DNA from 2 places in the Streptomyces sp. NPDC001816 genome. Region 1 is predicted to be linked to the other one. Evidence: riboswitches for the same ligand, from Rfam matches in the RefSeq annotation. Region 1 holds a riboswitch; the other holds the start of a gene.
The links. Region 1 has a riboswitch for cyclic di-AMP ahead of ACFYZZ_RS34495 (peptidoglycan DD-metalloendopeptidase family protein). Riboswitches for the same ligand answer to the same signal wherever they lie in the genome.

Region 2: it holds a riboswitch for cyclic di-AMP, as region 1 does, so the genes downstream of both, ACFYZZ_RS07835 (NlpC/P60 family protein) here and ACFYZZ_RS34495 (peptidoglycan DD-metalloendopeptidase family protein) in region 1, are expected to answer to the same signal.

The regions. Positions count from the first base shown of each region.
Region 1 covers NZ_JBIATY010000012.1:140,598-145,941, forward strand. Annotated here, with positions in the region: gene ACFYZZ_RS34475 (helix-turn-helix domain-containing protein) at 1-403, shown strand, start outside; gene ACFYZZ_RS34480 (DUF6126 family protein) at 400-522, shown strand; gene ACFYZZ_RS34485 (tyrosine-protein phosphatase) at 531-1,328, opposite strand; gene ACFYZZ_RS34490 (alpha-galactosidase) at 1,500-3,584, shown strand; cyclic di-AMP (ydaO/yuaA leader) riboswitch at 3,888-4,050, shown strand; gene ACFYZZ_RS34495 (peptidoglycan DD-metalloendopeptidase family protein) at 4,055-4,966, shown strand; gene ACFYZZ_RS34500 (SGNH/GDSL hydrolase family protein) at 5,139-5,344, shown strand, end outside.
Region 2 covers NZ_JBIATY010000002.1:468,195-473,538, reverse strand. Annotated here, with positions in the region: gene ACFYZZ_RS07850 (lipoprotein) at 1-135, shown strand, start outside; gene ACFYZZ_RS07845 (GNAT family N-acetyltransferase) at 157-789, opposite strand; gene ACFYZZ_RS07840 (DUF1996 domain-containing protein) at 919-2,889, opposite strand; cyclic di-AMP (ydaO/yuaA leader) riboswitch at 3,221-3,392, shown strand; gene ACFYZZ_RS07835 (NlpC/P60 family protein) at 3,403-5,344, shown strand, end outside.

The DNA.
Region 1 (5,344 bases):
CTCGGAGCTGCTCGGCGAGACCGTCGCCGACCGGGACGCCGTCGTGCGCGCCGCCGACATGGAGCCGACCCACGCGGGCGGCTGGACCTACTTCCAGGCCGGAGCCCCCGGTCGCGGCATGCAGGCGCTGCGCGTCCGGGTGCCGTACGGCACCCAGGGCGACATCGTGCGCGTCCATCCCGGCGAGGAGTGGCTCCATGTCCTCAAGGGGCGGCTCAGGCTGCGCCTGGGGGACACCGAGCACCTGCTGACGCCCGGCGACAGCGCGCACTTCGACTCGCTCACCCCGCACCGCCTCGCCGCCGAGGACCACGACGGCGTGGAGCTGCTGTTCGTCCACACCCTGCTGCAGAGCCCCACGGCCACGCTGTGCCTGGGCCCCCTCACTGGAGAGCTGCCATGAGCAACTTCGAGGAAAAGTTCCCCCGCTCGCTGTGGATCCGGCTGATCATCTACATCGCCGTCGGCCACCTGTTCGCCGCTTTCCTCTATCTGTTGTTCGCGGTGGGCGCCAAGGGCTGACCGCGCCCTCAGTCCAGCAGCCGCTCCCGCAGCCGCTCCCGGGTCTCGGGGGCGAGCCCCAGGCCCTGCGTGAAGTAGGCGTCGGTGCCGCCCCACGTCTCCTCGATGCTCGCGAAGGCCGCCTCGAGATACTCGGCGCGGGCGTCGAAGAGCGGGCTGAGAAGCTCCATCACCTCGGGCGTGTACGCGGTGTCCGGGCTGCCGTTGCGACGGACCTTGTAGCGCCGGTGCTTGGCGTTGGACTCCAGGTAGTCGGCGATGACGGCGTCGCGCTCCACGCCCACGGCCAGGAGCGTGACGGCTATGGAGATGCCCGCGCGGTCCTTGCCCGCCGCGCAGTGCATCAGCGCGGGCACGCTGTCCTCGGCGATCGCGTGCAGCACCCGGGAGTGCTCGGCGGTGCGCTCCTTGACGATCCTCCGGTACGAGGCGACCATCCGGGCCGCCGCCTTGCCGTCCGCGAGGATGCCGCGCAGCTGCTCGATGTTGCCGTCGCGGACCATCTTCCAGAACTCGGCGCCGTCCGCCGGGTCGCTCAGCGGCAGGTTCACGTTCCGCACGCCGGGCAGCTCGACGTCCGGGCCCTCCAGCTTCTGGTCGGCCGCGTTGCGGAAGTCGAAGATCGTGTGCAGGCCCAGGGACGCGAGGAAGGCCGCGTCCTCCTCGGTGGCGTGCGCGAGGTGGCCGCTGCGGAACAGCGCCCCGGGGCGCACCCGCCGTCCGTCCACGGTCGGCAGTCCGCCCACATCGCGGAAATTGCGCACTCCGGCCAGCTCGGGCTCGGTCGAGGGGACCTGCTGCGTCACGGGGGCTCCTCACGGTCGGCCCCGCCGGCGCGGCTCGTCGACGGGCGCTCCGTCGACGATACGACATCGATTACCTCGGGCAATGAGTTGTCCACAGGCGTTGCCAGCAGGGGGTGCTGGGCCTAATGATGTTCGCACTTGAGCGGATCTGTTGGCACCTGTGAGGTCTCGATGGTGGACATCGCCGAAGACGGTCGTACCTGGCTCCTGTCGGGCCCCGGCAGCAGCTACGCGCTGCACCTGACCGAGGCGGACGAACTGCTGCACCTGCACTGGGGGCCACGGATCGCACTCGCCGACGCCGAGGCTCTGGCGCTGAGCCCGCTGCCCGCCTACTGGCCCTTCGAGTCCCCGCTCGACGGCCGCGAGGAGTACCCCGTCGAGGGCGGCCCCCGCTTCGTCCGTCCGGCTCTGTCCGTGCGCACCGAGGAGCGGCGCGGCACCGAGTGGCGCTTCGTGTCGTACGACACAGAGGGCGGTACCGACGGCGACCAGCTGCGGCTGCGCTTCGACGACGACGGGCTCGCCGTCACCCTGCACTACCGGATGCGCGGGGACGTCGTGGAGCGCTGGGTGGCCGTGGAAAACGGCTCGCACGCGCGCGTGGAGCTGCTGCGTGCCGACGCCGCCACCTGGACCCTGCCCGACCGTGAGGGCTGGCGGCTGTCCCAGCTGCACGGCCGCTGGGCCGCCGAGTCGCTGCTGACCACCGCCCCCCTCACCTACGGCGAGAAGGTCATCGGCAGCCGCCGCGGCCACACCGGCCACCAGCACCTGCCCTGGGTCGCGCTGGACACCGACGCGACCGAGGAGCGCGGCGAGGTCTACGGCTGCGCGCTCGGCTGGTCCGGCTCCTGGCGGATCGCCGTCGCCCAACTCCCGGACGCGCGCGTGCAGATCACCGGCGGCGCCGGATACGACGACTCGGGCCTGCTGCTGCTCCAGCCGGGGGAGTCGTACACCACCCCCGTCTTCGCCGGCCTGTGGAGCGACGGCGGCTTCGGCGGGGCCAGCCGCACCTGGCACGCCTACCAGCGGGCGTACGTCATCCCGGGCGCGGAGCAGGACCGGCCGGTGCTGTTCAACTCCTGGGAGGCGACCACCTTCGACATCTCCGAGGAGCAGCAGACCGCCCTCGCCCGGCGGGCCGCCGAGATCGGCGTCGAGCTGTTCGTCGTGGACGACGGCTGGTTCGGTGCCCGCACCAGTGACCGGGCCGGCCTCGGCGACTGGACGCCCAACCCCGACCGCTTCCCGAACGGCCTCAAGCCCCTCGCCGACCAGGTGCACGGCCTCGGCATGCAGTTCGGCATCTGGGTCGAGCCGGAGATGGTCAACCCCGACAGCGACCTCTACCGCGCCCACCCCGACTGGGTGCAGTACCAACCGGGACGTAAGCGGACGGAACTACGCAACCAGCTCGTCCTCAACCTCGCCCGCGAGGACGTCCAGGAGTACCTCTGGGAGCAGCTGGACACCCTCCTGTCGAGCGCCCCGATCGACTACGTGAAGTGGGACTTCAACCGCTGCTTCACCGACGCCGGCTGGCCCGGGGAGCCGTACCCGCAGCGTCTGTGGGTCGACCACGTCCGCGCCCTGTACGCCCTGCTGGACCGGCTGCGCGCAGCCCATCCCTCGGTCGCCTTCGAGTCCTGCTCGGGCGGCGGCGGGCGGATCGACCTCGGCGTGATGAGCCGTACCGACCAGGTGTGGACCTCCGACAACACCGACCCGCTCGACCGGCTCGCCATCCAGCACGGCTTCAGCCAGATCCATCCGGCGCGGGTCATGGCCGCCTGGGTCACCGACAGCCCCAACACCCAGCTCAACGGGCGGGAGAGTTCGCTGCGGTTCCGCTTCGTCAGCTCGATGGCCGGGGTCCTCGGCGTCGGCGGCGACCTCAACGAGTGGACCGGGGAGGAACTGGCCGAGGCTCGTCGCTGGGTGGACCTCTACAAGGAGATCCGACCGGTCGTCCAGCGTGGCGACCAGTACCGGCTGCGGCCCCCGACGGGCGGTCTGAGCGCCGTCCAGTACGTCCTCGGGGACGAGGCCGTGGTCCTCGCCTGCCTCCAGACGCAGCACTACGGCGAGCCGGTGCCGGCGCTGCGGCTGCGCGGACTCGACCCGAAGGCATCGTACGAATGCCGCGAAACGGGCGAAGTGCACCGCGGGGCCGTCCTGCTGCACCACGGGCTGCGCACCGGACTGAAGGGCGACCTGGATGCGACGGTTCTCCAGCTACGCCGTATCTGAGTGTTCTGTCCGAATTGGAGCCTTCAGTCCAACTCGGTCTGGAGTAAGGGGGCATGGGAAGTCGGCGCGTGAGGAGCGTCATATTCGTGACCGTGTGTCGCGCGGCATGTCCACGTAATCCCCATAAAAGCGAAGGCAATTGAAAAGGGGGAGGATTCGGGAATTCACGGAGAGTGACCGTGAATTCCCGAATTCGATCACTTGAAAAGCCGACGCCGGGAAACTGCTTCTTGTCCGGTTGCGTCTTGCTCGCTTACGTTCGCCACCAATCCGGACGGAACGCCGAATCCTGCCGCCGCCCGGAGTCCCCACACACTTCACCCGTGTTCGGCAGGAGCGGGGGACCCGCCAGGTACGACTGCCTGTCCCGGTCTCCGGAACAGGCTGGGGTGCAGCCACGCACCGCGCGGCCGGGCAGCTCCAGCCCGAACCCGTCAGCTCACCTCGCAGGCGCCGGAGAGGAAAGCGCCATGCCCGCGAAGGGTAAGCACCGCCGTCCCAAGACCCCGCGTTTCACCCGCAAGATCGCCGTCGCCGGAACCGGCGGTGCCGCGCTGGCCCTGCCGCTCCTCGGGGCCACCGGAGCGCACGCCGCCACCACGCAGTCCGTTTCCGGAAAGGCCGTGCAGTCCCTTCCGGCCGTGGAAAAGACGACCGTGAAGAAGGCGGCCGCGCAGCTGAATTCGGGCGTGCGCACCTACACGGTGCAGTCCGGCGACTGGCTGGCGAAGATCGCCGACGCGCAGCACGTCAGCGGCGGCTGGCAGCGGCTCTACGACGCCAACCGGCAGGCCGTCGGCCAGGACCCCTCGCTGATCCACCCGGGCCTGAAGCTGTCGCTCGGCGCGAAGGCGGCCCGGACGCACACCGAGCCCTCCGCCCCGGCGCCGGCATCCCCGGCCCGGTCCCAGTCGGGCCAGGCCTCCGGTGCCGCCGCCGCCCCCTCGGCCCCCTCGGTGCCCTCCGTGTCTTCCACCGGCTACACCCTCCCGGTCGTCGGCGCCACCATCGGCACCGCCTACCACGTGGCCGGCAGCATGTGGTCCAGCGGCCACCACACCGGCGTCGACTTCGTCGTGCCGACCGGTACCCCGCTCAAGGCCGTCGCCGCCGGAACCGTCGTCTCCGCCGGGTGGGGCGGCGCGTACGGCAACCAGGTCGTCATCAAGCTGAACGACGGCTACTACGCCCAGTACGCCCACCTCTCGCAGCTCTCCGTCTCGGCCGGCCAGACCGTGACCGCGGGCCAGCAGATCGGCCTCTCCGGCGCGACCGGCAACGTGACCGGCCCGCACCTGCACTTCGAGATCCGCACCACGCCGAACTACGGCTCGGACATCGACCCGCTCGGCTACCTCCGCTCGCACGGCGTCGCCGTCTGAGCGCGTGCGCACCGTCAACACGCCTGACCGTGGCGTTATTCCAGGATTGACACATCATTTAAGGGTGTCTCATCTCACCGTTCGTCAACCCCTGCCTACGGTCGCGTAGGTCACATCCGAAGGTGAATCATGGTCCGACGTGGCAGACGATTCGAAGAATGACAACAGATCACTGATCGGGTCGTACGTGGCGGTGGGGGACAGCTTCACCGAGGGCGTGGGCGACCCCGGCCCCGACGGGGCGTTCGTGGGCTGGGCCGACCGGTTCGCGGTACTGCTCGCGGACCGGCGTCCCGAGGGCGACTTCGCGTACACCAACCTGGCCGTGCGCGGAAAGCTGCTCGACCAGATCATGGCGGACCAGCTCCCGAAGGCCGT
Region 2 (5,344 bases), on a different contig from region 1:
AAGAAGGAGAGCGCCCTGGCGGTCTCCACGCCCGACGGCCCGGTCGTGCTGCACCTCGGCGGGATGGACACCGAGGAGCACAACGCGATGCTGCCCGCGTACGAACTCGCCAAGCAGACCCTGCGCGTCCTCTGACGGGCACCGCCGGGCGGGTTCTCAGTCCGGGGTCGTGGTCCGGCCCAGATACGTGAGCGGGCCGGCGTCCGCGACCGGGATCTCGTGGAAGCCGAGCCGGTCGTAGAACCCGCGGGCGGCCGTGTTGACCGTGACCATGCCGAGGTGGACGGCCGGAACGCCCTGCGCGTGCAGGGCGTTCAGCAGCGTGTGCATCAACCGGCGGCCGTGTCCGCGCCCCTGCCAGGGCGGCAGCAGGTCGATGTGCAGGTGGGCGGGGTAGGCGGCGAGTTCGGGTACGAGCATGCGCTCCGGGCGGTGCAGGAGGCCGACCATCTCCTCGGTGGGCGTGCGGGGCTGCGCGGTGGGTTCCGGGTAGCGGTCCACCAGTCGGGGGATCCAGATCCGCCGGAAGTCCTTGACGAACCGCTCGGTGTCCGCCGTACCGACGACGTACCCCACTGCCCGGCCTTCGCCGTCGTCCAGGACGAAGGCGAGGTCCGGGTCCAGGTGGCAGTAGGGCTCGGCGAAGATCGACGGCATCAGGCGCAGGTCCGGATAGAGCGTGCGGGAGTCGCCGCCGTTGTGCGCGGTACGGACGCAGATGTCGGCGACCGCGTCGCGGTCGGTGGGGCGGTAGGGGCGGATCGCGGGGCGGGTGTCCGTGGGTGGCATGTGGACATCCTCCTGCGGATGGGAGCGCTCCCACAAGGGGCCGACGGGCTCCGGACGAGGCAACGGCGGCCCCACCGCTGGAGGGTGGGGCCGCCGTTGCGTCGTTCCGTGACGTGCGGTCAGTAGCGATCAGTACCGCAGGCGCTTGGCCCGGAGCAGCATGACGAGGCCGGACAGGGCCAGCAGCGTGCCGATGGCCGCGGGCCACAGGTGTGCGCCGGTCTCGGCGAGGCCGCCCTGGACGGCCTGGGGTTCGGTCTGGTCGGCGGGGGGCTGCGCCTGTGCGGCCTGACCGCCGGCAGGGGTCTGGGTGGCCTGGCCGACCTCGCCGGCGCCCGAGTCGGACGGCGCGGTCGAGGCGGCCTTGTCGGCCTTGGCGGGAGCGGTCTGCTTGCCCTCGCTGTCCTGCGTGGTCCGGCCGTCCTGCTTGGAGGACTGGCTGTCCTGCCTGGCCGGCTTGTCGTGCTTGGTGGTGTTCGCCGGCGAGGTCGTCGTGTAGGTCCTGGGCTCCTGCGTCGAGTCGGAGGAGGCCGGGGCGGGGTCGGCCGGGGCACTCGTGGCGGGGTCGGCCGTGGCACCGCCGGTTCCCGTGCCCGGGGCGTCCGTCGCACCGGTGTCGTCGCTCGGGCTCGGGGCCGTGGTGGCACCGGAGTCGTCACCACCGCGGGCTCCGCAGGTCCGGCCGGAGTTGATGCAGTCGACCATCTCGCGCATCAGGCCCTCGTCGAAGACGTTGATGAAGTCGCCGTGGTCGGTGACCGGCTTGTGCAGCTGCTCGGGGAAGGAGTCCACCGCGAAGAACGGCACCGTCCGCCCGCCGTCGTTCAGGCTCGGCGCGGCAACGCCGTAGACGATGCGCTGAACCAGCTGCGGGATCGCCCGGAAGCCCTCGGGGCAGGAGCCGTCGGGGCCGGCGAAGGCCACGTGGGTGCGGTGGTTGGCGCTGTCGATGTTGCGGCCGTCCCAGCAGCTCTGGAAGTGGAAGGTGCGCACCACGTCGCTGCCGGACGGGCACAGCGGGTACTTGTCCTTCAGCTGCCGGTCCTCGAAACCGGTGCAGCTCCACGAGGCGTTGGCGTTGGCGGGGCCGTTGACGAAGGCCTTGGCGTCGCCGGTGATGATGCGCAGCAGGCGCGGCATCTCGGTGACCTTGCCGCGCGGGCTGCCCACGAAGGTCAGCGTCACCTGCTTGGCCGTGACGATCTGGCCCGCGTTGCCCTCGGTGCCGCCGCCCGGGGCGCCGGCGTCCCGCTCCTGCTTGCCGTTCTGCAGCCGCAGCACCGGCCAGTAGTACGTGGACTTGTCGCCCTGGTCCACACAGCTGGTCTCGGCGTCGGCCAGGTCCTCGTCGCTGGCGAAGGCGTTGTTGGACTGGTTGCCGATGTAGTCGTGGAAGTGGTGGGCGCCGTTGGAGACACCGGGCGCGACGATCACGTTGTCGGAGTTGAACAGCCCGCCTGCGTTGACACCGCACTCGGAGGTGAACGTGCCGCGCGAGGCGTCGTCCTGCTGGGGCGGGTTCGGCACGTTCGGCTGTACGGAGGTGATGTCCGCGTAGTCGGAGGCGACGGGTCCGTTGCCGCCCTGGCCGGCGCCGTTCTGACCCTGGCCGGTGCCCTGTTGGGCTCCCTCGCTCGGGGCGGCGCCGCCCTGGCCGGCGTTGCCGGTGTCGCCGCCCGCGCCGTCCTGGGCGGGGCGCAGGGTGCAGGCGGCCAGGGATTCCAGTCCTTCCGGCCGGTCACCCACCTGGTCGATGGCGACGGCGATCCGCTCGATCGTGGCCGACCGCTTCTCCTTCAGCGGGTTCATGATGGGCTCGTCCGCGGCCGTGGGGTCCTGGCGGACGGACTCGGCCGACGCCTGGAGTTGCTGGTACGCGGCCGCGATCTGCTGGTCCAGCCGGGCGAGTTCGCCGTCGACGGCCTCACGGGCGCCGTCCGGCACCGTCGTCAGGCGGCTGCCGACGTCCGGGCAGTCGATCGTGGCCATGCCCGCGGAGCGGACCTGTCCGGTCGCGTCGGTGCCGCCGCCCCCGCCCCATGCACCCTCGCTGGCCGAGGCGTAGACATTGGCCGCGACGAGCCCGCCTCCGCCCAGCATCAGGGCGACCGCTGCGAAGGTCGCGCGTCGTGCACGGGTCGGGCGTCTGCGCGTGTTGCGTCCCACGGAAGTACCTCTGAGTCTGTCGAGCGGCTCGGCATGGAAATCCCCCGCCCCATACGGATCCGAGCGCCCGAGTGTTCAGGCGTCCCGAGGATTCACCAGAATCTCATAGGGACCGCGCCACCCGGAGAGTGACTCATCTCGAATGGCAAGACGAACATCACATATCTGTATCGGACATTGCGCACTTCAACCTTCACACGGGCCACACAAATTGGCTAGGTTGACGACCAGGCCGCACGGCTCCCCCGGCGAACCACGCCGGGCCGCGTGGCCTCCGCCGAATCCGGTGCACCGTGGAGTGCGGCCGGAGCCGGGGACCCGACCGACTTCGGGGTGAATCGGCCAACGCCCTTGCGGGCGGCGGCCGTAGGGCACGCCTTCCGGAACCGACCGCCCGAACCCGACAGCTGACTCGGTAGGCGGAGCACGGAAGGAGTGCGTCCCTTCATGGCGACGGACAGCCGCGACGAGGTTCGGCAGCGGATCAGCTCCCTCTACGACCGGGCCGAGGACGAGACGGGGAACTTCAACGCGACACGGGCCATGGCGCGGGCGACACGGAACCGTGGTGTTCCGCTGGCCAAGCGGCCGGCCCGGCGCTCGGATCCGGCCCTCGACGAGGTGGCCAAGCAGTGGTTCGACGGGGCGCGGGCCAAGCTCGGCCCGTCCGTACCCGCGGTCCTGCCGGCGGACCGGATGCCCGACCGGCAGGCCGCCCCGGCCCGCTCCTCGGACCGAGCCGGCGGCGATCGCCCCGGTGGTGACCGGGACACACCCGGACGGGGTCTGCCGGAGTTGCCCGCCGGACCTTCGGGGCGGACGGGTGCCCGTGCGCTGCCGGAGCTGCCGAGTGGGGCTGCCGCAGAGCTGGCCGCGCGGCCCGTCCCCGAACTGACGAGCCGCGCCCTTCCCGAACTGACCAGCCGGGTTATGGAGGTAGCGGCCGACCGCACCGCTCTGGAACTCCCCGACCGAGCCGCAGTCGAGCTGCCGAGCCGGGCCATGCTGGAACCGGCGGGCCGCACCTCGGCGCAGCCGGCCGCCCTGCCTCTCCCCGCTCTCCCCGCCGCCCCGTCGACCCCGCAGCAGGAGTCCCGGGCACTGCCCGCCCCCGCCACCGGGTTGCAGCGTCCTGCCCCGGCCGTGTCCAAGGCGGAGAACCGGCGCAAACTCGCCGCGGCCCGGGACGTGTTGTCCCGCGGCATCGCCCTGCGCACCACGGCCGCCCAGCCCACTCCCACGCCGGACGCCCTGGGCACCGCGGCGGGTCAGGCGCCACAGCCGACCGAGGACCAGTGGCGGGCACCGCAGTGGGCGGCACCCGGTGTGTTCCCGGCGCAGGAGACGGCCACCGTGCTCGGCGCGACCGCGCTTCCCGCCGGCACCGAGCCCTTCAGCCGTCCGGCCGCGACAGCCTCTCTGACCGACACGGGCTCCTTCACCGCGCCGCTGCCTGCGGACCTCCCGGCCGACACCGGGTCCTTCGCTGCGCCCCTTCCGGCCGACGCCGGGGCTTTCGCCGCACCTCTTCCGGCCGACACGGGGTCCTTCGCTGCGCCGCTTCCGACCGACACCGGGTCCTTCGCCGCGCCCCTTCCGACCACCGGCACCGGTACCGGCACCGGCACCTTCGCCTCGCCGCTCACCGTCGACACCGGGTCCTTCGCCGTACCCCTCCCAACCGACACCGGGGCTTTCGCCGCGCCTCTTCCAACCGACACAGGCTCCTTCGCCGCGCCGCTTCCTACCGACACCGCGGCTTTCGCCGCACCCCTCCCGACCGACACAGGCACCGGCACCTTCGCCGCGCCGCTCACCGTCGACACCGGATCCTTCGCCGTACCCCTCCCAACCGACACCGGGGCTTTCGCCGCGCCCGCCATCACCGACACCGGGTCCTTCACGGCACCCGTGACCGCCGGCGCCGCGACCTTCACCCCACCCCCTGTCGCAGCCGCCCCCCTCCCCACCGACACCGGCTCCTTCACCTCACCCATCACCGCCACCCCGACGACCAACACAGGCTCGTACGCGCCCGCGCCCGCGCCCGCACCCCCCACCCCCCAGTCACCCCGCGCCCTACGCGCCGAGAAGGCCATCGCCTTCGCCCGGGCGCAGATCGGGAAGCCGTGTGTGTGGGGTGCGACGGGGCCGGACTCGTACGACTGCTCCAGCCTCACCCAGGCGGCGTGGAAGGCGGCCGGGGTCACGCTGCCGCGGGCCGCGCACCAGCAGGCGCTCGGGGGCGCGCCGGTCACGCTGGCCGCTCTCGAACCCGGTGACCTCGTCCTCTTCTTCGACGACGACCGGCATGTGGGCCTGCACACCGGCGACGGCATGATGATCCATGCGCCGGGCCCGGGGTCGTACATCCGCGAGGAGTCGATCT